3 regions of the Desulfitobacterium elongatum genome follow, and region 3 is predicted to be linked to each of the others. Evidence: riboswitches for the same ligand, from Rfam matches in the RefSeq annotation. Region 3 holds a riboswitch; each other region holds the start of a gene.
What was found. Region 3 has a riboswitch for glycine ahead of gcvT (glycine cleavage system aminomethyltransferase GcvT). Riboswitches for the same ligand answer to the same signal wherever they lie in the genome.

Region 1: linked by a shared signal. The riboswitch ahead of ACZ42W_RS19165 (ACT domain-containing protein) and the one ahead of gcvT (glycine cleavage system aminomethyltransferase GcvT) in region 3 are both predicted to bind glycine.
Region 2: linked by a shared signal. The riboswitch ahead of ACZ42W_RS00285 (alanine/glycine:cation symporter family protein) and the one ahead of gcvT (glycine cleavage system aminomethyltransferase GcvT) in region 3 are both predicted to bind glycine.

What each region holds. Positions count from the first base shown of each region.
Region 1 covers NZ_AP038772.1:4,053,477-4,064,231, reverse strand. The annotation lists gene ACZ42W_RS19215 (MFS transporter) at 1-437, shown strand, start outside; gene ACZ42W_RS19210 (DUF6530 family protein) at 616-1,095, shown strand; gene ACZ42W_RS19205 (PadR family transcriptional regulator) at 1,509-1,835, shown strand; gene ACZ42W_RS19200 (pentapeptide repeat-containing protein) at 1,852-2,628, shown strand; gene abc-f (ribosomal protection-like ABC-F family protein) at 3,037-4,692, shown strand; gene ACZ42W_RS19190 (LysE family transporter) at 4,741-5,382, shown strand; gene ACZ42W_RS19185 (YjgB family protein) at 5,568-6,254, shown strand; gene ACZ42W_RS19180 (flavodoxin family protein) at 6,407-7,051, opposite strand; gene ACZ42W_RS19175 (undecaprenyl-diphosphate phosphatase) at 7,233-8,063, shown strand; gene ACZ42W_RS19170 (N-acetyltransferase family protein) at 8,157-8,630, opposite strand; glycine riboswitch at 8,807-8,882, shown strand; glycine riboswitch at 8,889-8,980, shown strand; gene ACZ42W_RS19165 (ACT domain-containing protein) at 9,145-9,444, shown strand; gene ACZ42W_RS19160 (DUF711 family protein) at 9,456-10,755, shown strand, end outside.
Region 2 covers NZ_AP038772.1:42,050-52,804, reverse strand. The annotation lists gene ACZ42W_RS00300 (glutamine--tRNA ligase/YqeY domain fusion protein) at 1-395, opposite strand, end outside; gene rnk (nucleoside diphosphate kinase regulator) at 698-1,114, opposite strand; gene ACZ42W_RS00290 (CarD family transcriptional regulator) at 1,487-1,972, shown strand; glycine riboswitch at 2,255-2,344, shown strand; gene ACZ42W_RS00285 (alanine/glycine:cation symporter family protein) at 2,501-3,880, shown strand; gene ACZ42W_RS00280 (DUF2156 domain-containing protein) at 4,017-4,958, opposite strand; gene ACZ42W_RS00275 (VOC family protein) at 5,069-5,437, opposite strand; gene ACZ42W_RS00270 (MBL fold metallo-hydrolase) at 5,564-6,262, shown strand; gene rlmH (23S rRNA (pseudouridine(1915)-N(3))-methyltransferase RlmH) at 6,469-6,951, opposite strand; gene ACZ42W_RS00260 (S1C family serine protease) at 7,209-8,366, opposite strand; gene ACZ42W_RS00255 (MBL fold metallo-hydrolase) at 8,389-9,201, opposite strand; gene ACZ42W_RS00250 (tetratricopeptide repeat protein) at 9,335-10,003, opposite strand; gene ACZ42W_RS00245 (molybdopterin-containing oxidoreductase family protein) at 10,059-10,755, opposite strand, start outside.
Region 3 covers NZ_AP038772.1:1,188,615-1,199,369, forward strand. The annotation lists gene ileS (isoleucine--tRNA ligase) at 1-1,245, shown strand, start outside; partial or broken gene ACZ42W_RS05505 (sugar diacid recognition domain-containing protein) at 1,408-1,749, shown strand; gene ACZ42W_RS05510 (methyl-accepting chemotaxis protein) at 1,837-2,262, shown strand; glycine riboswitch at 2,394-2,502, shown strand; glycine riboswitch at 2,505-2,579, shown strand; gene gcvT (glycine cleavage system aminomethyltransferase GcvT) at 2,677-3,777, shown strand; gene gcvH (glycine cleavage system protein GcvH) at 4,102-4,488, shown strand; gene gcvPA (aminomethyl-transferring glycine dehydrogenase subunit GcvPA) at 4,490-5,830, shown strand; gene gcvPB (aminomethyl-transferring glycine dehydrogenase subunit GcvPB) at 5,827-7,290, shown strand; gene pduL (phosphate propanoyltransferase) at 7,559-8,137, shown strand; gene ACZ42W_RS05540 (DMT family transporter) at 8,343-9,311, shown strand; gene ACZ42W_RS05545 (BaiN/RdsA family NAD(P)/FAD-dependent oxidoreductase) at 9,553-10,755, shown strand, end outside.

The sequences.
Region 1 (10,755 bases), 1.9 Mb from region 3:
CGATCGGGATGATGGCGGGAGGAATCATCATGGCTTCTTGGGGCGGCTTCAAGAACAAGATTCACTCGATGACACTTGCAACCCTTCTGATCGGAGCCTGTACGGTTGCCCTAGGCATTATCCCCATATTTTGGCTCTATCTCGTTTTCATGGGGGTAGTTGGAATTTCAATGCCCATCTTTAATACCCCCTCTACCGTATTGCTACAGGAAAAGGTGGAACCGAACTTTCTGGGTAGAGTATTTGGAGTGCTTGCGATGATCTCAAGCACAATGATGCCACTCGGAATGCTCGCTTTTGGACCGCTATCGGATATCATTAAGATTGAATGGTTACTTATAGGTACGGGCATTTTGATGTTTATTGTGGCTTTTTTCCTCCTAGGTAGCAAAGTGCTCCTTGAGGCTGGAAAGTCAGGTTCAAGACCTGAACTGTAGATTTTAAATGCGCGATACAACAGACCTCAACAAAGATTTTTTTCTTCGAGGTCTGTTTTCAGTTCACGCTAAGAGACTCAAGCGTTTTCTGTTTGACATATCAAGCGAGGAAAGCTATAATCTAATTACTAATTTAGTAAATAACTAGATCAGTGATTTGTATTTGGAGGTTATTATGATGAAAATTCCAACAACTCTAAAGCATAAGCCTGTAATCGTATCCAAGAACTATGAAAATGTTGATGGTAGATACGCATATAATTCTGATGCCAAAGGCCTCTCCTTAGGATTAGCTCAGTGGAATGACCGCGGCAAGGTCGATGTTTCTGCCAAAGTATGGAGATATACGGGAGAAAAGTGGTCCAGACAGTCCGAGGAAATGCCACTTCATCGCGTGATTGATCTGGCCATTCTAATTTGTAGAGCTAAACTTCATTTTCGTGAGGCCTATAGGTATGAGAAATTATACGATACTGAAAATCCTGTTATCGATAGAGTGGGTTTGCAGGGTGACGCTATGACAGTGTCCGTGTGTACGGATAATGAAAAGATTGATGAGGATATAAAGTTATTCAGTCAGGCCTTGAGTAATGATGACGAGCTCATGGGTGAACGCTTACGTACGCTATCCAGAATTCTTAAAGAGATGGGATATTAAAAATGTGCGAACGTAAATTCTTTGTTTCTTAGGACAAAAGGGGTATAGGTAAAAAGAAACCTCCTATTCGGAAAGCGGATAAGAGGTTTCTTGCCTTAGAGATTTTTGTCTTGGGTAGGATATACTAGACAAGAATGAAGCAGGAAGCAGGTGCCTGGGAGCCTAAAAATTCTTTTGCAGCATTAGCAGAGTATTACGCTGAGCCACCTCAAAGTCAATCGCGTCTAGAATACTCTTAGGAAGTTAATAGCACAGTAGCTATAAGAATAAGCGATTATTGGAGCTTCCTTGGTTCATGGACTGAGGGAGCTCTTGGTCTTCCCTTTTGTTTGACAATCATATATTTATAATAGAAAAAGTAGTTTGACAGACAAAGTAATATGATGTATATTATGCTCAAGGAGGCGAACTTGATGGGCGGAAAAATTTCCTCGGATTTACTGAGGGGCCATACTGATACAATCGTCTTAGGGATATTGAGAGAAGGAGACAGTTATGGCTATGAAATTTATAAAAAGATTATTGGAAAAAGTGAAGGGCTTTATGAATTAAAGGAAGCAACGCTGTATTCAAGTTTTCGAAGGCTGGAACAAGAAGGAAACATTACCTCCTATTGGGGAGACGAAACTCAGGGTGGTAGAAGAAAATACTACGCTATAACCCCTTTAGGTCAGAATACTTATCAAGTTAATAAAGCTGACTGGGAGTTTACCAAGAAAATTATTGACAAATTAATTTAAGAAAGGTGGAAATGATGTGAATCAAAAACTTAAGGAATATCTCGACAAGGTTTTTGCGCCTTATCAAGATATGAAAGCGATTCAGGAAATAAAGGAAGAACTATACAAGGATTTGAAGGAGAAATTCGAAGATCTACAAAACGAAGGGCATGCCGAAGAAGCCGCTTTTCATATGACTGTTGAATCAATCGGAGAGGTCTCAGAACTCGTGGAAAGCATCAATGAGAAAACAAGGGATTTACAGCAACTTATCGGTATGGATTTTTCAAAAAGTAATTTAGAGAATTCTGATCTTAAAGCGGTTAGCGTGAAGAATGCTAAATTCACCTTTAGCAACATGGGTGGTACGGATTTCAGTCATTCTGCTCTCCAAGGGGGGAAATTTGATTATAGTAATCTAGAGAGGTCAGATTTTAGCTGTTCAGACTTAAGCAATACATCGTTTAAATGTGCTAACCTTGAAAATTCTAAGTTCGATGGAGCCAATCTCGCAGAGGCGAAAATTACTAAATCGAATTTGAAGGGTGCTAGTTTTGAAAATTGCACACTTAGTGGAACAGATTTTAGTTATTCTGATTTATCTGGCGTTTGCTTTGATAATCAAACGCTTCATGGGACCGTTTTCAACCATTCCGGTTTAAAGAGGACATCCTTTCGCAATGCAATTCTTAAAAATGTTTCCTTTAAATCAGATGTTAAACATGTGATTTTTGAGGGGACTACAATGGATAAACTAACTTATGCGCTCTTAAAAGGGTATAAGGCAAAACTGGATAATGTTACTGTTATTTAGCCAAGTGCTAGTACTCGTTAAGAGCGTTGAGTGCGTATTATCGTGAAGTTGACATTCATTAAGAAGACCCTATATAATCTTAATAAGACTCTTAGATTTCATTCAAAGAAAGGCAAGGTATCCGCAGAAAATGAAAATGTAATTCGCTCAACTATGGAGGTAAAATGGAATTTTGATAAGGTCGTAATCGATACGACTTTTTATCATGCATTTTATAGAATTTGTGAGTGGATAGTGTTTTCTGAACTGTGGGTAGCTTGTTGAATTTATGAGCTAATTAGCGATTAGTATCTTAAGATGTGTGCCGAGAATGACTTTTAGGCGCATTACTTAGGGTTTTAAGAGCAATTCTTAGTTCGCAATAGGCTATGACGCTATCCTCTCCGGTTTATTAGGAGGGGTTCTTTTATGTTATTAGTAGAATGCAATCATATTAAAAAGTATTTTGGAGACCGACTGATCATTGAAATAAAGAATCTAAGCATTTATTCAGAAGACAGAATAGGGATTATCGGTGTGAACGGAGTGGGAAAGACCACGTTGATCAATATTTTAAGTCAAAGATTGAAGCCTGATGAAGGGTGGGTTAAGCTATACGGAACATGCTCCTATATCTCCCAACTTGAATCGCCTGAAAACAAAAACGTGAGTTCAGAAATGGCTTCCAAATTCGGGGTTGCGGGTACCTGGAACGAAAATATGAGTGGAGGAGAAAAGACCAGATTTAAGCTTGCGCAAAGCTTAAGTCATGACAGTGTAATGATATTTGCCGACGAGCCCACCAGCAATATTGATATGGAAGGTATTGAACTCATGGAACGTCAATTTGCAGAATACCAGGGTGGGCTGGTTCTTATCTCCCATGATCGAAGCTTTTTGGATAAGCTGTGTAACAAGATAGTGGAGCTAGAGGACGGTAAGATAAAGATATATAGCGGAAACTACAGCGATTATAGTACTCAGAAAGCTAAGGAAAGAGAAAGGATTCAATTTGAATATCAGCAGTATTTAAATGAAAAGAAGCGGCTTGAGGGAGTAATAATTGATATTAAGCAAAAGGCAAAGACGATGAAAAAAACTCCTAAAAGGATGGGGAACTCCGAGGCTAGACTTCATAAGATGGGCAATCAAAAGGCTAAGGCAAGTCTTGATCGAGCAGAAAAAAGTACCGAGACAAGAGTGGATCATCTAGAAGTTAAAGAAAGACCCGTGGAAAAAGAGCTAATTAAGCTCGATGTAGCAGACTCGAAGAAGCTTTACAGTAAAGTGATCATCGAGGGTAAGAATATAAATATGGCATTTGGAGACAAGGTCATCTTCAGAGATGCCGAGTTTAACATCTCTAATGCTGCCAAGGTGTCCTTAATTGGACCAAACGGATGCGGAAAAAGTACGTTGCTCAAAATGATATTGGATAAGGAGGCTTCCCTTAAAATTGCTCCAGGGGCAAAGTTAGGCTACTTTAGTCAGGACATGAGTATCTTAGATGAAAACTCGACCATTCTCGAAAATGTTATGGAAGGTAGCATATACCAAGAAACCTTTGCACGAACATTGCTCGCAAGATTGTTATTCAAACGAGCGGATGTTTATAAAAGAATAAGTGTACTAAGTGGGGGAGAGCGAGTTAAAGCATCTTTTGCGAAGATACTATTACAAGACATGAATCTGCTTATCTTAGACGAGCCAACAAATTATATGGATATGCAGTCTCTCGAAGTCATTGAGGAAGCGCTTCAAAAGTATGATAGAACCTTACTGTTTGTTTCTCATGATCGAAGGTTTATTAGTTCCGTTGCTGACCACATCATGACGATAGAAGATCATGGGATTAAAGTGTTTAGAGGGAGCTATGAGGAGTACACGGCGAGTAGAAACAAATGCTTGAAGGAGGATAAGTGTGATATTCTAAAGGATATCTTTATATTGCAACATCGGTTATCGGAGGTCGTGGGAAGAATTTCTATGCCCTCGAAAAGAGACGATCTAAAAGCTTTAGACAAGGAGTATCATGAGATATTAGGAGAATTGAAGAGGCTTAAGAGGGTTTCGGACGAACTTTGAAGAATTTATCCAGAGTTAATAATATTAGCGTAGGGCTGGGTGAACACGATGGAGTTGGTTTCAATTTTTCTAGCGAGTTTAATTATGGGGTTTTCTGGAGCAATTATGCCTGGCCCGTTGTTAACTGTAACGATTAATGAAAGTCTACGTCGTGGATTCGTGGCAGGACCGCTTATCGTCCTAGGACACGCGCTCTTAGAACTCCTCTTAGTCAGTTTACTCTTATTAGGCTTTGGAACAATCTTAAATCAACAGAGTGTTAAAGGCCTGATTGGGTTAGTGGGTGGTGCTTTTCTCATCTGGATGGCCTATGGAATGTTCCGAGAAGCGCATCATAAAGATTTAGACTTATCCCTAACCTCGACGCAACCTGCGAAAAAGATGAATCCCGTTCTCCTAGGAGCGACAATCTCTGCCTCAAATCCATACTGGTCTCTCTGGTGGGCTACAGTGGGTACAACCTCTCTCGTTCTCGCAGGGAAGAACGGGATTTTAGGATCAACAAGTTTTTATCTTGGGCACATTTCTTCGGACTTAATCTGGTATAGCCTAGTTTCAGGTGCAGTCGCGACCGGTCGGCACTTATTTACCCCCGTTATTTACCGAACTATTCTTTGGGCTTGTGGATTGTTCTTGATCGGGATAGCGATTTATTTCATCGATTCAGGAGTTCAGTTTTTCGTAGGCTAACGAGTTACGAGAAGTTTTAAAACTATTCTCGATTTGTCAGAACAGGGCTTTCAATAGCGTCTTAATAGATAAAAAGAGCAATCTCTCTAAATTTTTGCAGGATATTCGGAGAAAATACCAGCAACCAGCAACCAACAGCCTGTAATTACGTAAACGTTACAGAGGTATTAGGGAGGAAGACTATCATGATTACACAAGCAGCTCATAAGATGGCCTTAAAATGGATGATTACTGCATTCGTTCTAACTCTTCTCGTCGGATGTTCTCCATCAAATTCTCAGTCTCAGAATCCCCCCTCACAAACTGATTCGGCTACTCAGACGCCTTCATCAAATCAATCGACTCAACCGAGTCCATCACCCCAAACAACTCCGTCATCTTCAACTCAGGCTACTAATCCTTCTCAAGGATTGTTATTGAACATGAAGAAGCTAGCTGAGCAAGGGAAAGTCATCAATTGCGACTTTCCTGCAAAGACAAGTGTCTTGGAAGATGTAAAGAAAAAATGGGGCGAACCGGATAAAGTCGATTGGGTTCCTGCTGCTAAAGGGAATTATGCGACATATTTAAGTCATGTTAGCGTATTTGGCTTTAATAAAGGTATGCAAATTTTTGAGGTACGGTCCTACGATAAACAATTGCAGTTACTCTCCCTCACTATGACTAAAGAAGTATATGGAACTCCTGCTTATGATGTAAAAGTTAATGGGGAAGAAATCATTGGGTATACTGCAGGACAAGAATTTAAAATCGAGCTGGTATTTCCACAACCGACTAATAGTAATCCTGATCCCATGATGGATCATTATCTCGTTCTTTATCCTCAAGGTACAGTAAATAGTATGGCAAACGACCCAGGTCGACAATGGTAGGGCTCCACAAAAATGGGTCCCCAGAAGATATCTTCTGGGGACCCATTTAACTTGAAAATTTGGCCTGAGGATGCGAATCCTCGCTACGCTCTACACGTAATAAATTAAATCCTGCAAGCTTGAGGATTGCAGGATCTGATGAATATTATTGCTTAGATGCTTGCTAGTCTAACGCTCATGTCAAAGGCTTTCTGACAATCGAGGGGGAATTGCTCTGCTTTCACTTGAGATTTGTGTTTTTCGTCAAACCTGGAGGCTTCATATCTGGAGTAATCCTCAAACTGGTAGGTATCAGTGGAGAGGATATACTCTGAAGTGCCGTTCAAGATTCGCAGGCTATTTGCGATAGAGCGAAATACTGCTTCGTAGCCTACTTGCTTCAGAATTTCCTCCGGGACATTCATCGTATAAATGAAACCTGAAGCTATCTTTCCTTCAAAAACTGAACGATGCCCCTCGTTATAGGAAAGGTTGGAGAAGAGCAAACGTTCTAAGAAGGAACGCATTTCTCCGGTGATATTTCCGAAGTAGATGGGTGAACCCAAAAGGAGGACATCACATTCTAGAATTTTTCCCAAGACATTAGTTAGGTCATCCTTCATAGCACAGTGACCAATATGCTTGGAATCCTTCCTTTTACAGGCAAAGCAGCTGGTACAACCTTTGAAATTCAAGTCATACAAATGGATTAGTTCAGTTTGAGCGCCTATAGATGCTGCTCCGTCAAGCGCTTTTTGCAATAATGTAGCGGTATTCCATTTTTTTCTAGGACTCCCGTTAACAGCGATTACTTTCATAGCTCTTATCATCTCCAATTCAATACTCAGTTAACGTTAACTGATACTATCATTATAGGGGAAGGGACAAATACAACAAGTTCGTACTCATTAAGGGTTTGAGCTTGAGCTAAGGTAGACATTTAACAGCTTTGCATTTAAAGTAGTCCGTGAAGACTTAATACGGAGGGAACAATAAATAATGAACATGTGGGAATTATTCGTAGCATTGATCTTAGGAATAGTCGAAGGTTTAACGGAGTATGCACCCGTTTCTTCAACGGGTCATATGATTCTTGTCGATGACTTATGGCTTCATTCGAAAGTAATATTTACCGCGCCAGTGGCCAATACCTTCAAAGTTGTTATTCAGTTGGGTTCGATTTTAGCAGTAGTTATCTTGTTTAGAGAGCGTTTTATGAATCTCTTAGGACTACACAGAGAACAGACCCTGAATTCGAAACAAAGGGATAGGTTAAGCCTCAAGAAAGTTATTGTAGGCTTGATCCCAGCCGGGGTACTTGGGGTTGCCTTCGAGGATTTTATCGATGAGCACTTATTCTCAGTGGAAACGGTTATCATAGGACTGGTCATCGGGGCCATTCTTATGATAGTCGCAGATTGGGTCCGACCAAAAGAACCTAAAGTAGAGAAAGTAGACCAAATAACGTATAAACAAGCACTCGGGATTGGACTTTTTCAATGTTTAGGTTTATGGCCGGGATTTTCGCGTTCGGGTTCTTCCATTTCGGGAGGAGTCATTCTAGGTATGAGTCACCGCGCTGCCTCCGATTTCACCTTTATCATGGCTGTTCCGATAATGTTAGGAGCAAGTGGTTTATCTCTCTTGAAAAATTGGCAATACTTTACGCTTGATGTCTTACCCTTTTTCATCGTTGGTTTTATCAGTGCCTTTGTATTCGCATTACTTTTTATTCGTTTGTTTCTAAATCTTATTAACCGAATCAAGCTTGTGCCGTTTGCGCTTTATCGGATTGTGCTAGCTGCTTTAATCTATGTGATCTATTTATAATTCTATTCTATAGATGTACAACGAGTGGCATATAAAGGTCATAGAAAAAGTCTCATTCTTGCAGTTGCTTCTAGAAGTATATATGTACATTTCTTATTCCAGATTCAGATACATTATTCTGGCCAAATCTTTGAAGTCATTTTTATTATAAAACTCAAGTGCATTCGTATTAAAGGAATACACTTTTACTTCAATCCGATCGATGTTCATGCTTTGAGCCCATTGAATGACGACGTCTAAAAGGGAAGAGCCAATATTTCGGTGCTGGTAATCATGCCTTACTGCAATACTATCGAGCTGAACCCATTCTCTTTTTTTTATGACAGGGAAGTTTGGTGACCTCATGATGAGGCACTCTGCTAGACCAATAATCTGGGAATCCTCTTCGGCAACAAAAAGAGCCTTATCATTACCATGAACTAAATCGGTAATATATTCTTTCGACCGAGAAGGTCCCTCGGGCTGTATAAAGAGTTCTGTGTGATTCGAACGATGCAATCCATCAAGTTCTGAGTATAGTTCAATTATTCCAGCGTAGTCGTCAAGGATTGCTTTTCTTATATTCATCGAAACTCCTCCTCGTACCTAATGTCCTTGCTATTGAATAATCATAAGCTGAAGGCTGGACTTTTTCAATTGAGTCTTTTTCAACTTGCAGCTTTAGTAGATCCCCTCATGAGAAGTTGGGGTTGCAATTCTTTGTAACTGTGTTTATAATACGTTTTAATATTAAATAGGGCTGGATGATGTTTTCAGGAGAGTGGCGGTTACGCCCACCGACGGAGTTATACTCTCAGGTACTTTAAATGAAGTGGAACTGGAAACGGACAGGACTCTGGAGAGTTCCGAAAGGACGCCGAAGGTGCAAAACAGCTATAGCTGTTAAATCTCTCAGGCAAAAGGACAGAGGATATATTTTTGATGAGGATAATTCATGGAATTGTCTTATTTCCTTTTTAAAAATATTCTTTAAAGTACTCTCCAGAGTCAAATCAAAATCTGATTTGGCTCTTTTTTAGTGGGATGAATGGGAATGATAAGGAAGAGACTGCAAAAAGAAGATGGAAAAGAGGTAAGAAAAATGCCATTGGAAACAACACATGAAAAATCAAATCGGGTCATTATTACAATCTTGGGAAAAGACCAAATCGGAATTATTGCTTGGTTAACAGGGCGTTTAGCTGAGAATTCAATTAACGTATTGGACCTTAGTCAGACCATCTTGCAAGGTTTTTTTACCATGATTATGATCGTGGATGTCAGTCAATCCTCTGTAGCCTTAGCTGAGATTACCGAGAAATTGAAGCGCGAAGGAACGGAGCGGGGCTTGAAAGTTAATGTACAGCATGAGGATATTTTTTCGTTCATGCACAGAGTATAGGGAGGCTTATCATGAAAATGCACTTGGCACCTCATGAAATTTTACAGACCCTTGAAATGGTTGAAAATGAGAATCTAGATATTCGTACGATAACCATGGGTATCAGTTTATTGGATTGTGCTGGGGATGACATAAAGCGCGTGGAGCAGAAGGTTTACGATAAAATTACTCGCCAAGCAGAAAATTTGGTGAGTGTTGGTGAAAGCTTGGCTGCACGCTACGGGATTCCAATTGTCAACAAGCGAGTGTCAGTCACTCCAGTGGCCCTGCTGGGATCTAATTTTCATCCAGAGGATATGGTTCGCTTGGCGAGAACTTTGGATCGGGCTGCGAAAACAGTGGGTATTAACTTCTTAGGAGGATTTTCGGCGCTGGTCCAAAAGGGTTTAACCCGCGGAGATGAAGCCTTGATTGAAGCGATTCCCCAGGCCCTTGCGGAGACCGAATACGTGTGTTCTTCAGTGAATATCGGATCGACGAAGGCTGGAATAAATATGGATGCCGTCTTAAAGATGGGACAAGTCGTTCTCGAATGCGCGCACCGCACTGCGGATCAGGACGGGATTGCTGCAGCTAAGCTAGTGGTCTTTTGCAATGCTCCAGAGGATAACCCCTTCATGGCGGGGGCTTTCCACGGTGTGGGAGAACCGGAAGTTGTTATCAACGTAGGAGTAAGTGGTCCTGGTGTTGTAGCACATACTGTAAAAAAACACCCGGATGCGGATTTAGGGGAACTGGCCAATTTGATCAAGCGCACAGCCTTTAAAATTACACGAATGGGTGAGTTGATTGGGCGCGAGGCTTCCAAAGAATTAAAAGTTCCATTTGGAATCGTTGATCTTTCGTTGGCTCCAACGCCGGCTATAGGGGATAGCGTTGCCGAAATCTTAGAGAATATGGGCTTGGAACGCTGTGGTGCTCATGGAACTACTGCTGCTTTAGCATTATTAAATGATGCGGTAAAAAAAGGTGGAGCCATGGCTTCCTCTCATGTGGGAGGTTTGAGCGGGGCTTTCATCCCGGTTTCTGAAGATGCGGGGATGTCCTATGCCGTAGAAACAGGAGCGTTAAGCATAGAGAAGCTTGAGGCAATGACCTGTGTTTGTTCCGTTGGACTAGACATGATTGCAATCCCAGGGGATGTTGAGGCAGAGACGATTGCGGGCATTATTGCTGATGAGGCAGCCATTGGAATGATCAACAAAAAAACGACTGCAGTTCGAGTGATTCCGGCGATAGGGAAAAAGGCTGGAGATCGAGTTGAATTTGGAGGGCTACTTGGTGGAGCACCCGTCATTAAGATTAACCCTT
Region 2 (10,755 bases), 1.1 Mb from region 3:
CGATTTTTACGAATTTCCTCTGCAGAAAGATCACAAACATAGGCCTTCCCTTTATTAATCAAAAGAAGGGCTCGTTTATACATCTCATCGAAATAATTTGAGGCGAAAAAGAGGTTGTCCCAATCATAGCCTAACCACTTCACATCTTCTTTGATGGACTCTACATACTCCGTATCTTCCTTTACCGGATTCGTGTCATCAAAACGCAAATTTGTTTTTCCCTTGAATTCATCTCCTAAATCGAAATTTAGGCAAATTGATTTTGCGTGCCCGATATGTAAATATCCATTCGGCTCTGGAGGGAAGCGGGTTACGATATGATCAACCTTTCCCGTCTTGAAGTCCTCGAGGATAATATTGCGCAAGAAATTCGATGACTTATTTTCCTTTTCCACTGTTCTCAACCTTTCCTACCGAATTCGCACCCTTTGCTTGTGTATCTTCGATACGGTGTCAATTCATTTCTGATTAAAAAGATTTTATTCTACACCTTAGCTTAATTTCCCTCTTTTTTGGCCATAAGACATTATTCTTCAAAGAGTTTCTCGGAGAATCCAATCGCTGATTAAGTCTTGCCTATTAGTCTTACCAAATTCACTTCTCTTAACGCATCGCTTTTCATCCACTTCATTTAAGATAAGGTAAGAGTCAGGACACTGCTTTAGTTCCTGACTCGTTTGTCTCTCCGCCATTTCAGTTAGAGCTCATAGTCCCCTGCGGCTTCAGGTTGATATAAAATCTTTTCCACTTTTAACTTGACGATACCAGCTGGAACCTTCCAATCAAGTATATCTCCTTCTCGGAACCCAAGGATAGCTGTCCCTACAGGTGCCAATACTGATATTTTGTCTTCAAGCAAATCAGCATCCTCTGGATAGACAAGAGTATACATCGTTTCTTCCCCTGAGTCCAAATCCCTCAAGAGAACCTTCGAATTCATAGTTATGGCATCCGGTGGAATCTCTTCTGAGGATACGATATTCGCTTTTTCCAATTCATGTTCGAGATCTTTTAAATAGTCCTTATTCTTAGCCGATCCGAATTCCCTCTCTTTGTTAATGAGTTTAAGTAGACGTTCACGGTCAGCAGATGTGATGTCAATTATTCTAGCCATTTTGTCCTTATCCTTCCTTTTCTCAATAAACATAGAGCGACTATCGTTCGCTTGATAGCCGCTGTTTTATACCCTATTCGACTCTAAATGTGGGAATATGATGAGTCCATCTAGGTTTTATTATAGATTATTTTCCTAGATATGTAAATCCTTTACTCTCAAGGGTCCTCTCTTTCGAGATGAATTTGTCTAAACAGTAAATCTCTAGGGTAAGACCATATATTTTTGGAAAATCCAGTCTTTTTATCATTATTTTCGAAAAAACGGTATTGACATTTTAATTTACAATATGGTAAAATAATTATTTTGCATTGAATGTCAAAGCATGATATACTTAGATGTAATCAACGAGTCACATAGGAGGTGGGTTTATTGTTTCAAGTTGGCGATAAGGTTCTTTATCCTATGTATGGTGCAGGCGTAATTGAAGCCATCGAAGAAAAGGAAGTCCTAGGAAAAAACCGAATTTACTATTTCCTAAATATCCCTCACATCAGAATGAAAATAATGATCCCTATTGAAAAGGCAAATGATTTAGGCATTCGACAGGTCGTCAAACCCGATGTTCTACAAAATGTACTCGACGACTTGTATAATGGGGAAACCGACCCCTTAAGTGATGATAACCAGAGATATCGTCGAGATATGAATAAAAACAAGATAAAGTCAGGCGATATTTACAAAGGAACTGAGATCATCCGTGATTTAATGCGGAAAAGTAAAATTAAGAAGCTAGGTTCTGAAGATAAAACGATGTTGGAAAACGCCCTCCGAATTTTGACCAGCGAATTTATCCAAGTCAAAGAAGTTCCAAAGGAGCAAGCTATAGATATGTTGGATAAAGTCATCAATATCTAAGTTAGAGACCAACTCAATGTGAATTGATTGGTCTCTTTTTGTGTAACAAAGGGACGGCTCTAGTTCTCTCTTTCTGGAATTCGAAGACTCTTTTTGAAAGTATACATAATTCATAGCCAGCTTCCCAAGAATTCCCTTGAATAAAAGGGTAAGCGAAACTATAATATTAAATAATTAACTAAAAAACTGAATAATTACTGGATGATATCTACGGGAGAGTGGCTTATGGCTCGCCGAAGAAGTTAAACTTTCAGGCACTTGAATTTAAGTAAGACCGTAGATTGACAGAACTCTGGAGAGACCCAAATCGGGCGCCGAAGGGGCAATGTATTTTTTCGTAAATCTCTCAGGCAAAAGGACAGAGTATGAATGTTTATTAAGGGACAGCTTTTAAGCGATCTCTTCTTAGACTTATACTTACACTACAGAGTCAAATCCTTTACGATTTGGCTCTTTTTATAAATAAAAGCAGTCCCTCAAGAGACTGCAACAAAGAAGATTAGAGGAAATAAAGGAGGAGACAAAACGATGGAAGGCTTTCACAATTTTATTCTCTGGTTAAACAATTACCTCTGGGGCCCCCCAATGCTGATTCTACTTTTTGGTACGCACTTATTTTTAACGTTTCGAACACGCTTCATCCAAAAATACATCATCAAGGCAATTAAACTCTCTGTAACCAAGGACACATCTGCTGATGGGGATGTAAGTCAATTCGGTGCCCTTACCACAGCTTTGGCTGCAACCATTGGTACTGGTAATATCGTCGGTGTAGCTACCGCGGTTGCCTTGGGCGGTCCAGGCGCTGTACTATGGTGCTGGCTTACAGGAGTATTTGGTATCGCAACTAAGTACTCTGAGGCCCTACTGTCTGTCAAATATCGAGTCAAAACCTCTGATGGGACAATGCTCGGTGGACCCATGTATGCACTCGAAAACGGGCTGGGTCAGAAATGGCTTGCTGTGTTATTCTGTATCTTCACTTCGATTGCCGCCTTTGGGATTGGTAACATGGTTCAAGCCAATTCGATATCTACTATGGTCTATGATACTTTTACCGTTTCTCCCTATATCAGCGGTCTTATTATGGCAGTCCTCACTGGTGTCGTCATTATTGGTGGAGTTAAGTCCATTGCCAACGTGTGTGAGAAACTCGTTCCGTTCATGGCCATTTTTTATGTCCTTGGTTGTATTGTCATTTTAGCTATGAATTCTGCGTATGTAGCTCCTGCCATTTCTTTAATCTTCAAATCTGCCTTTACCCCTAGTGCAGCTGGTGGCGGCTTCATTGGAGCATCCGTAATGATGGCTGCACGCTACGGTATTGCTCGTGGCCTCTTCTCCAACGAGTCTGGATTAGGATCAGCCCCCATCGTAGCAGCCGCAGCTCAAACGAGAAACCCTGTTCGGCAGGCTCTGGTTTCTTCTACCGGAACCTTCTGGGATACTGTAGTTGTTTGCGCAATGACCGGTATCGTCGTAGTAAGCAGCATCATAAGAAATCCTGCGGCCGCAGAGGGCTTAAAAGGTGCTGCACTGACCAATATGGCCTTTGCTCAAATTCCTGTGGTTGGTCCGATTGTTCTTACTGTAGGGCTTTTAACCTTCGTATTCTCAACCATCCTGGGCTGGTCTTACTATGGTGAGAGAGCGATTGAATACTTATTTGGGAAAATAGCGATTATGCCTTACCGCATCCTCTGGGTCATCGCTGTATTCGTGGGTTCTACAATGAAACTTGCTTTGGTATGGGATATGGCTGATGCCATGAATGCCCTGATGGCGGTTCCAAACCTCGTAGCGCTACTCCTCTTAAGCGGAGTCATTGTATCAGAAACAAAGAAGTATCTCTGGGAAGAGCGTTTGGATGAGGTCTCAGACGAGCCTATTCGCCTCAGCGGAAAATAAAATTTACCATGCAGAATAGGAAGCACGACCTTATGCGGGTCGTGCTTTTATTTTGCCTTTGGCATTTCCTAGAATATCTATGAACATGAGGGTCTAAACGGGTTGAAAAGAGGGAACAGGTCCCTCTTTTCAACTTTTAAGCCCTGATAATCATTCTCTCCGAATAACCCGTCTCACAACAAATGGGGCTAACAATAAATTTTTTCTCAAGTTTTATAGGATCATAGGCCAATTTGGCCTTTCTTAACCCGAGTATTCCCAAATCCTCTTCTCGATTGATATACATGACATTGTGCAAATAATTTTCTGCGAAGGTTTTATTGATAAAGGCGTAGATACCTTTATATTTTGTATTCCCTTTTTCGATATGAATGACCGCCATTTTACTATTTACTATCTCTCCAAAAGTAAAGCCAGCGATTTTCCCATCGACATACACTGCCATACCAATAACTTCGAGGTCCTCAAGGTGGTTTAAGACGTCTCTGATCCCCTCAAGCTCACAAAGGAGCTGCCTACTTTTAACCTTCTGGTTCTCATACCATCGGCTTGCGAAACCCAAGCAATCATCGATAACTACCTGATCGTGAATATCCTTTACTTCGTAGCTATAGCTATTGATGAACTGATTGTAGTGATTTTTCCTTTTATGCAGCTTTTCTCCCGAAAGATGAATCAATCTCTCTGTTTCATAGATATAGTCGAAATTCTTAACATCTTCTAGGAACAAGATATTTGATCCATAAATCTCTGTCAACTGTTTCATAAAGGGTTCTTCAATATCCCTAAATAGAGCTTTGAATCCTGGATCTTCTTGTTTGATTTTGATCAGTTCTTCGATTATGCCGGACAATTTTTCCTCAGAAAAACCAATAGGCTGCATAAAGAACGATCCAATCTTTTCTTCAGTCTTTTTTAGAACGAGCGAATCGTCAATCACCGCATATTCTACATTACAATACTTTTTCCATAAGTAGAGTGTCAAAAAGGAATACTCATACGTTTTAAATGTATAATTTTTAAGGTACTTCTGGAATAAGGCTCTATCTTCAAGGCCTAACGCTTTAAATTTAATCATCTTTACCACCCATATTAACTCTTATCTATTCCATTTCAAAAATGGGATTAACCCAACAAAAGGTAATCTCTCACGTAGATTACCTTTTTATCTAAGTGTGTATCTATCACCTACCGTCTAGGGAGAATTTCCACCCAATAATTATCCGGGTCATTAATAAAGTATATTCCCATCTCCTTATTTTCGAAGCATATACATCCCATTTGTTTATGGTGTTCATAGGCCGCTTCGAAGTCATCAACGGTCAAAGCAATGTGGAATTCATTCTCTCCCAGATTATAAGCCTCTGCCCTATCTCTCAACCAGGTTAGCTCTAGCGTATGACTGGAAGAGCCATCCCCAAGATAGACAAGGATAAATTCTCCATCTTCTTGTTCAAGCCGTCTAACTTCTACAAGTCCTAACGCTTCTTTATAGAAGTTAAGACTCTTTTTAAGGTCAAGGACATTAATATTATTGTGGTCAAACTTAAATCTCATATACTATCGTCCTTTCTTAATTTACGCACTCAACGATATTTCTTTTACTCTTATTGTAGTAAAATTCTAAGAAGAAGACAAATAATAACGATTAATTATTGTATAATCCATTACGAGGTGATTTAGATGGAAAATTCAAACCTTAATTTTCAGTATATCTATCATAGCGGCTTTAGCGTCGAGACAGAGCAGAATTTATTCATATTCGACTACTATCAAGGCTCGGTTGATCTCAAGGATAAAAATATTTATGTCTTTTCCTCACATGTCCATTCAGACCATTATAACCCCCATTTCTTTGAATGGCAGAAAGAGCGACCCAATATCCAGTACATATTAAGTAGCGATATTGAGGGAGACCCTAGTATCCCTCAAAAGAAGGACAATATCACCTTCATATCTCCCTATGAGGAGATCAGCGTCAATGACATAACCATCAAAGCTTACAATTCTACGGATGAAGGTGTTTCGTTTCTAGTTCAGTCTGACAGAACTCATATTTTCCACGCTGGAGATCTGAATTGGTGGTACTGGAGCGGTGACCCTCAGGCGGAAATCGAGAAAGCTGAGAGAATGTTCAAAGACGAAATACTAAAGATCAAAGGTGAAGACATCGATATCGCCTTCTTCCCCGTTGATCCGAGATTGGAACAGTATGACTCAATAGGAGCAGAATACTTTATTCGAGAAATCAAACCACGAGTTCTTGTACCAATGCACTTTGGAGATGATTTTATTACACCGAGAAAATTTGCGGATAAAATGAAAGATTGCCCCACTCAAATCATTGAAATTACCCACAGAGGCCAAAAGTTCTCACTCTAATAAGGGATACTTAAATGTAGCTTAGTTACGCCTCCAGTTTAACTTTATACCCCATGGTAGATAAGTTCGGTGGAATTTGAGTCGTTGTATAATTCATACTTATAGGTGTCCCAGTGCCAGTTAGTATCGAATATGTCTTCAGCAGTGGTACCTGCTTCTAATTGAGTATGCCCCGCACTTTTGATGCAGGGCATACTCGTTTAGTGTTACTTATGATAAGGCTCACTCTTACTGATTTTCATCGCTCGGTAAATCTGCTCCAGGAGCATAAGCCGAATGAGGGGATGGGGAAAGGTTAACTGGGAGAAGGACCAGCGGTAATCGGCCCTTTGTCTAACCGTTTCTGATACTCCGAGCGAACCTCCGATAATGAATACGATACTGCTTTGACCGTTGACTGCAAGCTGATCTATATACTCAGAAAGGCCTATAGAAGAAAACTCTTTACCCTTGAGATCCAGTAAAATGACATAATCCTGAGACCCAATACCTTTTAGGATTCGTTCTCCTTCTTTCTGTTTAACGCGTTCTTCGTCGGCTAGTGAAAGCCGTTCTGGACAGGGTTCATCAGCTATCTCCATCATATCAAGACGGATGTAAGCACTTAACCTTTTTGTGTATTCCTTAATTCCATCCAGCAAAAACTTTTCACGAATTCTCCCAACTGCAATCACTTTTACTTGAAGCATTACACTACCTCATCACTCTAAATATATATAATTAGGCTTATGCCCGAAAGACACTGCCTTTCGGGTTGTTAGCTTTACTAAGGGAAAGCCCTAGTTGAATGTATTCGCTTAATCAGGTAATGGCTACAACAAGGGAGGATCATGAGATAGCCTCATACCCTCCCTTATCCTACTCACTCTATTAACTTCGAAATGTATTCAACCTGTATAATACCCATCGATACAGCGCCCATGGCGCTATGGCTTGATTTAAGTGATTACTGAGGCTTTAACTCTACCAAAGTAAGCTTAACATCTTTCGTCTCTCCATTCCGATAGTAGGAGACGGTAATGCTATCCCCCGATTTAAACTTAAACAATTCATGAGTCAGCTCTAAGGAACTCTTAACCGTTACTCCATTAATTTTCACCAATACGTCTCCGGCTCGAATTCCAGCCTTGTCGGCAGGGCCTCCTGCAGAGACTTGGGATACATAGGCTCCCGCTGGCCAGCCCTGTTGGGCAGCCCATTCCGGAGTGTAACGATTATCAATGGATACTAGAAGTCCTGGATGACTTGCATACCCTTTTTCGATAAGCTGCTGAATAATTGGGAGAGCATCTGTAATCGGGATTGCAAAGCCCATCCCCTCAAAACCAGGCTCTGCATTTTTCGCTGAGTTAATTCCAATGACCTGACCCTTATAGTTCACTAAGGGACCACCGCTATTCCCCGGGTTTATCGCAGCATCCGTCTGAATTAAGTTGAAGCTGGATTCTCCTTCAATCAGAAGGATACGATTCTTCGCTGAAACTACACCCTGCGTTACAGAACGGGCAAACTCTTGCCCACCGGGATTCCCGATGGCAACTACTGGTTCACCGACTTCGAGTTGATTCGAGTCCCCAAGTTGAGTCGCAGTAAGGTTATCGGCACTGATCTTAACCACGGCAAGGTCCGTACGAGCATCTTGACCGACTAAGGTCGCATCAACATTTCTACCATCTGCCAAGCTTACGACAAGCTTCTTAGCATCAGCAATAACGTGATAATTTGTGACGATATACCCATTCTTGGCATCGACGATAAAGCCAGAGCCACTTCCCGCTTCGGCTAGTCCTGCCGTCCCACCGAAAATTCGTCCGTGCTGCTGAAAGTTTCCTATGCCTACAACGGCTGGTCCAACTGTTTTAGACACCTCAACCACTGGAAAACCCGACGGGTTGGTAACATTAACCGGGGGGGTAGAAGCCCCTTGTCCCAAAATCACCTGATTCGTCTGAGGGCGGTTCCCATAAAAAGGTGGGACCAGTGCAACCGCAATTAACCCACCAAGAATAGCACTGATGAGAGAAATTGCAATAGTAGAGAATAAACGAGGTCTACGATCTCTCGAAGAGTGATTCGAATGATTAGGATCATTATAAAAACTCATACTTTTGAACCTCCTTGCCGCTTTAGTCTTCTCCCAAAATAATGAGTTCATGCGGAGTATAACGCGGTGCCACTCGCAATCGCAACTCTGGATTTTCCTTGGCGATCCGTGATCCTTTTAAGGCCCGAAGAATAGTCGCTAATGCCATCTCCGGGGTATTGTTCTCCTCGCTCAAATGGGCCAACACGACACGTTGAGTATTCTCAGTAATCCATTCTAGCAATCCTTCAGCTAACTGCTTATTTTCTAAGTGTCCGAAGTTCCCGCTAATTCGCTTCTTTAGATACCACGGATAACCACCCTGCCAAAGCATCTCGTGATCATGATTTGCCTCGACAACCAGTGCATCACAGCCCTTTAGATTCTGATGCATTTCTTCAGTGATAATTCCTGTATCTGTCGCAATTCCAATAACCTTTTTCCGAGCTGTGCCTGAGATATCAGTCTCTACTCTAAGCCCATAGCTCTCTTTGCTATCATGAGATGTTGGAAAAACTCGCAAGTTCAACCCCGCACATGAGAAAGAGTCCGTCACGATGACCCTTTGCTCTTCTGTAAGCTTTCCTACTGAGCGGTTCATCTCCCCCCAGATCTTTGCAGAGGCGTACACCGGAATCTTAAGTTTTCGTGCAACCGCTCCAATCCCCTTGATATGATCGGAATGTTCATGAGTAACGAAAATCCCTTCTATTTCTGAGGGAGATATGTCTAGCATCGAAAGGTTATGTAGTGTTGCTTTGAGGCTTATGCCACAATCGACAAGAAGACTTCTCTTCTCATGCCCCACGACAATTGAATTGCCGGAGCTACCACTTGCAAGAGTCGCTAAATGCATCTAAATCACCTCTTCCCCGCAACAAGTGTATTATAGCAAATCTAATTCCTTCAATAGATACTGTATTTGTGAACGTTTTGTTAAATTTTGCTTTTGAAAAAATAATAAGAAACACTAAGAAAAAAACTGAGGCTTATTTAGCCCCAGATGTTGATGAACCCGGATTATTGATACTTCCCGACTTTTCAAAAGAGGCTTGAAACTGCTCCTGTGCGGTACTAATGAGACCCTTGAGTCGTTCTGTATCATTCGGGGAAGGATTTGAAGTGGTTAAGGCCGTATTCCACTGAGCTATAGCTCCCATATAGTCATTCTTAGCACTCATAAGGAAAACCCCATAGTTCAGCAATGCATTAAGAAAGTCCGGCTTTTCCGCTAAAGCTTGTTTAAAGGTATTTTCAGCAACCTCATTTTCCCCTCCATAAAAGGCTGCGGTCGCCATATCCACTAAAATATTAACATCCTTTCGGGTCTTAATAACTTCTTGATATTCACCTACAGCTTGTTTGAAGATCGGTCCTGCTTGTTCAGGATTCTTCCCTCCCTGTGTCGCCACCGCTAAATCATAGTAGGCATTCGCGAGATTCAGACGCGAAGCAGTATCCTGAGGATTCGACTGAACAGCTTGGCTGAGACTATTTATTTGGCTTTGGAGACCTTGAGCTGTAGAATTAGCACTATTGGAATAGACGGCATTACTATTACTTGAATCGGAAAACAATAAAACAAATGAAGGAGCAATCATACTTATAGCTATTAAGGTCACAATCACAATTGCAAATGTTCTATGGTTTTTGCGCACGAGCTCATTCCTCCTACTTATTCTTCTATTCCTTATTTTAACATTTTCCTTAAAGTTAGTCCACCAACCATTTTCGCAATTGGCAATGCGCCTCATAATAAGGTGTGCTTTCTCCATAATCCGAACCCTTACCGCCGAGAAGCTGATTCACTCCAAAACCCTCCACTGTACCTCCCTCGGGTAATACAACAGTTTGAGGATGAATATCCTCAGATACCGATACCCAGGCTAAAAGCTGGCCATGTTCTGTCTCGACGAGAGCACGGTCCCCCGTTGAGAGATAGTACTTCTCTGCGACTTCCGGGTGAATGTAGAGATGGAAGCCCTCGGATTCATGGAATTGAGAATGAAGAGCATGGTGTGGGTGGGGAGTAAGAAGATGCCAGGGGTATTCCTGCCTTTCTAGCGTACTAGAACCACAATCTTCTTGGTGGAGATCGCTAGTATCTTGGAAATTATTGGGACCTTGGAGTATCCTGTTTCCTTGTTTATAAGCGGAAAGCATAGGATCCGCAACCCTGTCACCATATTCGGCTAGGGCTCGCTCAGATGCCAACTCAATTTTCCCGCTCGGCGTTTTAAAGTGTAAATCTCTCCAGGCTACTTCTGGGATATAGGGCGCACGAAGAGGAGCCCGGCGTAAGCCCTCGAGCGTGATTCCTTCGTCTTTTAGCGGAGATAGAACATACTCCAACCATTCTTCAGGAGTATACGGAAAATCTTTCTCTAGGCCTAACCTACGGGCTAGCTCT
Region 3 (10,755 bases):
GCCTGTGGTGGGAAGAAATTCCGTAAAGAATCGGATATCATGGATGTATGGTTCGATTCCGGAACGAGCCACACGGGTGTTTTAAAGGAACGCCCTGAGCTAACCTGGCCTGCAGATCTTTATCTTGAAGGATCAGATCAACACAGGGGATGGTTTAACTCCTCCCTCTCTACCTCTGTTGCTGCTTATGGAAAAGCACCCTATCGTGTTGTGCTTACGCATGGCTTCCTCGTTGATGAGCAAGGTAGAAAGCAGTCTAAGTCCTTAGGGAATGGTGTAGATCCCTTACAGGTTATCAAGGAAATGGGTGCTGATATCTTAAGGCTTTGGGTTTGCTCGGCAGACTATAAAAATGACGTGGCCGCTTCCCCTCGAATCATGAAGCAGATGTCTGAAGCCTATCGGAAAATCCGCAATACCCTACGGTTCCTTCTCAGTAACTTGAATGATTTTGATCCGGAAAAGGATCGAGTCGCCTATCAAGAACTACCGGAAATCGATCGCTGGGCCCTTCTCCAGCTGAATAAAGTGATTGACCGTGTTCTTCAAGGGTATGATAAGTATGAATTCCACTGGGTTTACCATACCGTTCATAATTTCTGTGCGGTAGAACTCAGTGCTATCTATCTCGATATCGTCAAAGATCGACTTTATGTCGAAGGGAAGAATTCCACGCTCCGCCGTGCCTCTCAGACCGTGCTTTATGAGCTTCTTAATGCTGTAGTACGTCTAGTGGCACCGGTCTTGACCTTTACAGCGGATGAAATTTGGCCTTATATTCCTGGTGTAAAGGAAGGATCCAATATCCAAATCGAGGAGATGCCAAAAGTTAATCCTGAATGGATGGATGAAGCACTCGCTGAGAAATGGAATACCCTTCTTGCTGTAAGGTCAGAAGTAACAAAAGCACTGGAAAAAGCGCGCCAAGACAAGCTCATTAATCATCCCCTGACGGCTCAAGTTGATCTCTACCCCACTGCTGAGCTGAGTGACTTCCTGAAAGGGATTCCTAATTTGGCGGAAATCTTCATTGTCTCTGCAGTTCAATTGCACGAGGCAAGTGAAGAAAAGCCAGAAGGAGCAACACTTGCTGAGACACTTGAAGGACTAAGTATCACTGTAAACTCGGCAGCTGGAGAGAAATGTGAACGCTGCTGGATGTATCATACCGAAGTAGGGAATAATTCGGAGCATCCAAGCTTATGTCCACGTTGTGCCTCTGTTGTAGGCTCTATTGCAGAATAAACTAAAGGACTTGGGAGAATTTCTCTTCCAAGTCCTTTAGTGCAAAAAAATATAGACAAGGGTGTAAGAAATGAGTACTATAAAAATAGTATGTTAATTTAGAATAGTGTGATACAGAGTGCGACCCTAAAAAAGAGTTGCTGAGGTAGGAGATGAAGGTGCATGAAGCTCACGGAAAATCTTGCTCATCGTATTGTGGATTTAATTTATTCGGAAAGCGGCTTTCACGGCATTGTTTGTGATCCCAGTGGGAAGATCATTGCGGATTCAGCAAAAAAACGGATAGGAATGGTTCATAATGGGGCACTTCGCATCATGACGACTCCGATCCACGAAATCGCAGTGACCAAAGAGGATGAGGAAAATTCTCAAGGGCAGCGTGAAGGGTTTAACATTGCTATTCGACTGGAGGGACAGAAGGTAGGCACCTTTGGAATTGCAGGGCCCTTGAAGATTGTCACACCTGTCGCCAAGGTAGCTGCGGGAATGATCGCTTCCACGATGCGTGACGAAGAATTGAAAGGAACGCTTAGGGAGCAGGTTGAACGTTTAGGACAAGCACTAGAACAGGCCGCCGGTGCCATTCAAGAAATGGCAGCCTCCTCAGAGGAGGTTGCAAGCGTCAGCCAAACCGTAGCCTCTGTGGCACAGGACGCTCAACAACAAGTAAAAGCCACAGGGAATGCCTTAGAATTTATTCGACGCGTTTCCAAACAAACCAATCTCTTGGGATTGAATGCGGCGATTGAGGCAGCCCGAGCTGGAGAGCAAGGAAAAGGATTCTCTGTTGTGGCGGGAGAGGTTCGAAAACTTGCTGACGAGAGTAATCGTTCGGCTAATGAGATTAATGAATTGCTTATACAGTTTCAAGGAACGATGGAGCAGATTACTGAAGGAGTATTTCAGAATAATATCATTACACAGGAACAAGCCCGGGCTACACAGGAGATTACCCGAATGGTCGAAGAGGTTCAACAGGTTGGAAATGAACTGAATGCCCTTGCTCAAAAGCTTTAGCTCGTAGGATGCAGGAGTCTTAGTGGCAGTTAGTCTCGAAAAGAAACTGAAAAATCTTTTTTTACCTAGTAGACGAATAAGCCCCTTGGCGACTATAATAGAGTGGCAAAGGAAAAGTGAATATGTTCCGGATGATTTCAGTAGGAGAGACTCGGCAAAGCCGGGCGCCGTAGGAGAAACTTCCTGATGATCGCTCATTCAGGAGGGGAAGCTCTCAGGCAAAAGTACTGCTGGAAGACGGGACTCTGGAGAGTTTCTCGTAAGGAGAACACCAAAGGGGAGCCGAAAGGCGAATCTCTCAGGTTAAAGGACAGAGTTGCGCGATGCGCGATTTTCTGTCTTTTTTTATTTAACAATTCTTATCATGATTTTCTAAATTTCGTGCATACTCAAACTTTAAGGAGGTGTCTGAAAGTGACAGAACTCAAAAGAACCCCCCTTTATGAAGAACATCAAAAAGCAGGAGCCAAACTTATTGATTTCGGGGGCTGGGAAATGCCGGTCCAATACGCAGGTGTCATCGAAGAACATAATACAGTAAGGACCAAAGCTGGACTTTTCGATGTATCCCACATGGGAGAGGTGGACGTCAAAGGAAAGGACGCCCTTGCATTTGTTCAGTACATAATCACAAATGACGTAACGCGTATCCAGGATGGCCAAATTCTCTATTCTCCGATGTGTTATTCCAATGGGGGAATCGTTGATGACCTACTAGTTTATCGTTATGATGGGGAACATTTTTACATCGTAGTTAATGCCTCCAATGCCGATAAGGACTTCGCTTGGATGCAGGAGAAGGCAGAGGGATTTAATATTCAATTGGAAAACCGTTCAAATCAAGTTGCCCAATTGGCTTTGCAGGGACCCCTCGCAGAGAAAATTCTCCAAAGACTCACTTCTGTAAATTTGGCAGAAATCAAATATTACTGGTTTAAACACGGTGTAGTGGATGGAATCTCTTGTCTTATTTCTCGGACCGGTTATACCGGAGAGGACGGGTTTGAGGTTTATCTTGCTCCCGAAAAAGCGTCCCAGCTCTGGAGAAAAATTCTTGAAGAAGGTTCAGCCGAAGGAATACAGCCGATTGGACTTGGTGCACGGGATACCCTTCGTTTCGAAGCTCGGTTACCCCTTTACGGCAACGAACTTGGCCCAGATATTTCTCCTTTGGAAGCAGGGCTTGGTTTTTTTGTAAAGCTTGAGAAAGAAAGCTTTGTCGGGAAAGACGCGCTACTTGAACAAAAGGAAAAAGGGGTTCCCCGTAAACTTGTCGGGCTGGAAATGATTGAGCGCGGGATTGCTCGTTCCCATTATCCGCTTCAAAAAGCTGGAGAAGAGGTAGGCTTTGTAACCTCAGGTTCCTTCTCCCCAACCTTGGATAAAAATATTGCGCTTGGACTCATTCGTGCAGACTTAGCGCAGCAGGGAGAAACTTTGGAGGTTATCATTCGGGGTAAGGCGGTCAAGGCACAGATAATTCCGTCGTTGTTCTATAAGAGACAGAAAGCGTGATTCTCCAGGATTTCGTTTTCCACCGTTCGCTCCGTAAGCTACGCGGAGCAAACTAATCGCTCAAGTTCTCCGCTCCGACGGGTTCCCGGCCAAATCGGCGTCCATGCCTCGTGGCCGGTTGGAAACGTCGTGTTTCCAACCCGTCTCCGCTGCATACTTTTCGCGAAGTTTGCTTTCCTGCTCGCTTAGAAGCCGCTCTCTTTTGTAAAACGAAATCCTTGGGTATTATTTTAAGGATTTAGGCTTTTATAGACTAAGTTTTTAACGAGAATCAAAATTAAGCTAAGTATCAAGTATCAATAATAAGTTTAGGAGGATGAATTTATGAATCCAGTAGAATTAAAGTACAGCAAATCCCACGAGTGGGCGAAAGTTGAAGGGAATATCGTAACTCTCGGAATCACAGAGCATGCTCAAGAAAGTCTAGGGGATGTTGTTTTCGTAGAACTGCCAGAAAACGGAACGACTGTAGTCGCAGGAAGATCCTATGGGACTGTAGAGTCTGTCAAAGCAGTTTCTGATATTATTTCTGCGGTCAGTGGAAAAGTAGTTGAATATAATCAAGATGCTCTGGATGCGCCGGATCTCTTGAATAGCGCCCCTTATAGTGATGGATGGTTGATTAAGGTAGAAGCCGATGATCTTAAAGACTTAGATGAGTTGCTGACAGCCGCTGAATATGAGGCGTTTCTAGCGGAGGAGGGCCATTAAGATGAATTATGTGCCGAACACGGCGAACCAGCAGGAAAAAATCCTTGCCCGGATCGGAGTAAAATCGATGGAAGAGCTTTTTGCGGATATCCCGGAAAGCGTTCGGCGCCAGGCTCAGTTAAGCATCCGAGGTGGAATGTCTGAATTTGAACTCGTGAAGCATGTAAAAGGGCTTGCCAGTAAAAATACAACGATCGATGACTATGCTTCCTATCTCGGAGCAGGTGCTTATGAACATTATATTCCAAGCTTTGTCGATCAACTTTTGCTTCGTTCCGAATTTTATACAGCCTATACACCCTATCAACCCGAGATTAGCCAGGGAACACTTCAGGCGATCTATGAGTATCAAACTCTCGTCTGTGAATTAACCGGAATGGACGCAGGGAATGCCTCGATGTATGATGGAGCTTCCGCTTTAGCTGAGGCTGCCTTGATGAGTTGCGACGCGACTCGTCGGAGTAAAGTCCTAGTTCCCCAGACGATTCATCCAGAGTATCGGGAGGTTCTAAGAACCTATCTACCGCCGCGCGGAGTGGAGATTGTCGAGATTCCTTTCGAGAACGGTGTTGTCGATCTTGAAGCTCTCGAAAAGGTCCTGACAGAGGAGGTTGCAGGAGTTCTAATCCAAAGCCCGAACTTCTTCGGCTCAGTCGAGAAGGCAGAGAGCATTGGACAGCTCGCTCATGGCAAAGGGGCTCTTCTCGTGATGTCCGTGAACCCCGTTTCCCTTGGACTTCTTAAGTCTCCTGGAGAGTTAGGTGCGGATATCGTCGTGGGCGAGGGGCAACCCTTCGGAAACCCGCTTAACTACGGAGGAGCCTATCTTGGATTTTTAGCCTGCCGTGATAAATACGTTCGTCGCATGCCTGGACGTATCGTGGGTGCCACCAAAGACAAGAACGGGAAAAAGGGTTATGTCTTAACCCTCCAAGCTCGAGAACAGCATATCCGTCGTGAGAAAGCGACCTCAAATATCTGCTCTAATGAAGCGTTATGTGCGTTAGCTTTTACCATCCATTTGGCTGGGTTAGGGAAGAAAGGCTTGAAGGAAATGGCGAATCTTAATCTCCAGAAGGCACACTATGCAGCTCAAGAGATTGCAAAACTCCCAGGGATGAGCGTCGCCTTTTCCTCTCCATACTTCCATGAGTTTGTTATAGAGACAGAGGTTAGCCCTTCTAAAATCAATGAAGAACTCCTTAAACATAAGATTATTGGTGGTCTCGATTTATCCCGTTTCTACCCTGAACTTGACCATCATCTCCTATTCTGTGTAACAGAGACAAAGAGCAAGGAAGAGATTGATAGGCTCGTGGCCAGAATGGGGGAAGTAAAATGAAAGCTTTAGAACCACTTATTTTCGATCAAAGTGGGGAGGGTAGAACAGGGGTAAGTCTTCCGAAATGTGATGTCCCGGAAATCCCACTCGATAGCTTACTTCCCTCTGAAGTTCTGAGGGAAAAAGCACCCGATTTACCTGAGGTCGCTGAGGGGGATGTCGTTCGCCACTTTACCCGACTTTCAACCTTCAACCATGGAGTAGATACCGGCTTTTACCCGCTTGGTTCCTGTACGATGAAGTACAATCCGAAGGTTAACGAAATGCTTTGCCGTCTTCCTGGGTTTACCCAGCTTCACCCTTATCAGCCGGAAGAGTTAACCCAAGGGTCACTTCAACTGATGTTCGAACTTCAGGAGGATTTGGGAGAAATTACCGGGATGGATGCGTTCACGATGCAGCCTGCAGCAGGTGCCCATGGTGAAATGACGGGGATTCTCATCATCAAGGCGTATCATGAACATCGCCAAGATAGCAAACGGACTAAGGTTATTGTTCCGGATTCTGCTCATGGAACGAATCCAGCGACTGCAGCAATGGCGGGCTTCGAGATTGTGCAAGTCCCTTCGAATGAACGGGGTGGGGTGGATTTAGAGGCTTTACGGCAAGTAGCAAATGAAGAAGTCGCAGCCTTAATGCTTACCAATCCGAATACCCTCGGTTTGTTTGATGAGAATATCCTCGAGATTGCTAAGATTATTCATGATGTCGGAGGACTGCTCTATTATGATGGAGCGAATGCGAATGCCATCATGGGAATTGCTCGTCCAGGAGACATGGGCTTTGATGTCGTGCATATAAACCTTCATAAGACGTTCTCCACTCCACATGGTGGGGGAGGTCCGGGTGCAGGACCTGTCGGGGTCAAGGAATTCCTTGCGCCATATTTACCTAAACCTGTAGTCATTCGTACTCCAGAGGAGAAATATTACTTGGATTATGACCGTCCACTTTCCATTGGCCGTGTACGTGCTTTCTATGCTAATTTCTCCGTGCTTGTCAGAGCGTATGCTTATATTCGGGCCTTAGGCGGGGAAGGGCTCACGAATGCTTCAAAAAATGCCGTACTCAATGCTAACTTCCTTATGAGTATCTTGAAAGAACATTATCACCTGCCCCTAGATCGGGTTTGCATGCATGAATTTATCATCACTCCGAAGAACTTGAAATCTTATGGCGTGCATACCTTGGATATTGCAAAAAGGCTCTTAGATTACGGATATCATCCTCCGACGATTTACTTCCCGCTCATCGTAGAGGAAGCGATGATGATCGAACCCACTGAGACTGAGAGCATGGAAACTCTAGAAGAGTTTGCTAACGTATTAATTCGGATTGCCGATGAAGTGAAGAACGATGCAGAACTCGTTAAAAATGCTCCTTACAATACTTTGGTCACCCGCTTGGATGAGACAGGAGCTGCCCGGAAGCCAGATCTTCGCTGGCGAAAAAGTAATTAGTTTATTTTTATTATGGCATAATGCCACTTAAATTCCTTTATATTCCCTTTCCGCTTCGTGCGGGGAGGGATTTTCTTTAAGAAATAATGGCGGCCTAAAAATTGAGAAATAGTGAAAAGTAATTCTGTTCATAGGTCATGTGTTATTATATTTTGGGGAATCTTAAAGTTAAAAGTTTTTAGAAAAATGGATTTTGGCGAAAATAGGAGTATAATGTATTAGTAACATTTACCGAGTCAGAAAAATACTAAACCAGGAGGTTATTATAGTGGAAGCATTTAAAGTACCTGTCGGAATATCCAATCGTCATCTTCATCTATCCCAAGAACATATCGAAATCTTATTTGGTGCAGGTCATCAACTCACTCGTACAAAAGATTTAAGTCAACCAGGACAATTTGCTACTGAGGAGACTGTAACCATAGTCGGTCCAAAGGGATCAATGCCTAACGTTCGGGTACTTGGCCCAGCCCGCAAAGCGACTCAAATCGAGCTCGCAGCCACTGATACCTTTAAGTTAGGGGTAAAGCCGCCTGTACATGATTCTGGAGACCTTGATGGAACACCTGGCGTAGAAATCGTAGGTCCAGCAGGTAAAGTCCAACTTGGACAGGGAGTAATCATTGCTGCTCGCCATATTCATATGACTCCAGAAGATGCACAAAAGCATAACCTTAAAGATGGAGATCATGTTAAAGTTTCAGTTCCAGGACCTCGTGCGGGGATCTTTGAACGTGTCTTGATTCGTGTCAGTCCGAACTATGCTTTGGACATGCATGTAGATACCGATGAAGGAAATGCTTTTGGACTGAAAAACGGGGATCAAGTAGACGTTATTCTCGACTAAAAGAAAATTCCTTGTAGCATTAGAAAGCCACGAAGTACAGATCAACGTACTTCGTGGCTTTTGATGTTTATCTTTTGAAGAACATGACACAGGTAAAAATGCTCTGGAGGATGGAGCACAGTTTCTGAACCTATTGCTCAAAGCTTCAAATTGGACTACCATTGGTATAAGCGATTTTTAAAACATCGAATAAGGAGAGAGAGCAGTGAGTGGAAAATTCAAACTCGTAACGGCTATGCTTACCTTTGGCAGCATCGGGGTTTTTGTGAAGGAAATTAATCTCTCTTCGAGCGAAATTGCGTTTCTAAGAGGAGTCATCGGCAGCTTATTCTTATTTTGTGCTAGTTTCTTCGTCCGACAGAAGCCATCCCTTCAATCCATCAAAGAGAATGGCCTACTTCTCGGTTTCTCAGGCGCAGCGATTGGCCTGAATTGGATATTTTTGTTCGAGTCATATAAATTCACGACGATTTCAAATGCAACCTTAAGTTATTATTTTGCTCCAATATTCGTAATGATCTTAGCCCCTTTTGTCCTTAAGGAAAAACTTACCCGTCTCAAGGTAGGATCTATCATTACTGCTATGATCGGACTATTTCTAATCGTGAATATTGGGGATAATACTGCGGCGGGTTCCTATAATCACCCGGTCGGTATACTCTTTGGCCTTTCAGCGGCGGCTCTCTATGCCAGCGTCATTTTAATGAATAAATTTATTAAGAATCTGTCCGGTTATGAGACGACCTTAGTTCAATTAATAGTCGCAGCTTTGGTCCTCTTACCCTATATTTTAACGAAAAAGCATATGAGCTTTTCCGACCTGAATTCAAGCTCCATCCTTTTAATCCTTATTCTCGGTATAGTCCATACTGGAATTGCTTACTTCTTATATTTTACAGCGGTCAAGGAACTTAAGGGACAGACAATCGCTGTCTTAAGCTACATCGACCCGATTTCGGCAGTGATCATCGCTGCGATATCCTTAGGAGAGAGCATGAGTTTTATTCAGATGATCGGAGGAGTTTTGATACTTAGTTCGACCTTTTTGAGTGAAAGACTTGAGTCGAGACATATTAAGGAACCCATCGCCTGGGGAGGCCCAATCGTTATGAATACCAAGCAAGAGCTGGATCGAGCTTTTAAGGATCTCGAAGAAGATACATTCGTCAAATAAAAAGGGTGAATTGGATCAGACTGCTGACACAGTGCTTTTGTCAGCAGTCTTTCTATACTTCGGGTACAGTTAACAGAAGTAAGGGCTGGTAGTATAATGGGAATATAATCGATCGGATGAGCAAAATAGAAGTAAGCGTGAAGAAAGTCGTAGTGTGTGACGACGGACGCTGCATAATCGGGTACAATATATTATGTCTAGAGAAAGTTATGAAAGTGGCTTTGTCATAAGGGGGATTACGATGTCCAGAGGAGAACAAATTAAGATTATTGTGGTGGGAGGAGGGGCAGCGGGTTTATTTGCTGCTGTGATTGCCGGTCGCCAAGGGGCTCAGGTCACCATTTTAGAGAGAAACCAGCGTGTGGGTAAGAAGATCTTAGCCACGGGTAATGGTCGCTGCAATTTAACCAATACGGATATGCATATCTCCCATTTTCATGGTGTGAATCCTAAGTTTGCATATAGTGCCCTTAATGCTTTTGATAATTTCCAGGCCATTGAGTATTTTGAACAATTGGGTATTACCCACAAGGTTGAGGAGGAAGGAAAGGTCTTTCCCTTCTCTAATCAGGCTTCAAGTGTCTTAGATGTGCTACGCTATGAATTGGAGCGGCTAGGAATAGAGACTATCATTGAGGCAGAAGTGAAGGAGATTCGAAAACTCGCCAAGGGTTTTGAGGTTTTTACGAAGGATGGTGCCAAATACTTTGCGCATCGTGTGATTCTCGCCACGGGAGGAAAGGCAGCCCCTAACTTAGGGTCAAATGGCAGTGGCTATGCCTTAGCCGAACAACTTGGCCATCATCTCATTGAGCCCTTTCCCTCTCTCGTACAGCTTAAGCTCGCCGAGCCTTTTCTTAAGCAGATCAAAGGGATCAAATTTGAGGGGGATGCGGAGATCATAGTTAAAGGCAAAACCCTGGCTAAGGCTCAAGGGGAATTATTATTTACTGAGTATGGCATATCTGGCCCGCCTATTTTCCAATTAAGTCGGACGGCTGCTGAAAGACTAAAGATGAACCAGGAAGTTTGGGTTAAGGTCGTGCTTATCAATCATATGCCAAAGGATAAACTCATTAACTATGTGATGAAACGCTGGCAGTGTAATCCTGAAAAGAACGTCTCCTTTAGCTTTGTCGGTTTTATTAATAAACAACTCGTGCCGGTATTGCTGAAACAGGCTGGAATTGAAGATGTTAACAAGCCTGTAGCACTTTTAACGACTCGTGAGAAGGAAAATATCATAAATATCTTGCAGGATTGGCGCTTCAAGGTTACTGGTACCAACACTTGGACTGCGGCTCAAGTAACTGCAGGTGGAATTGATGTAAGAGATATCAATCAGAACACCATGGAATCTAAGCTAGTACCTGGTCTTTTCTTCGCCGGGGAAATCATGGACATTGACGGAGACTGCGGAGGCTATAACTTGCAGTGGGCTTGG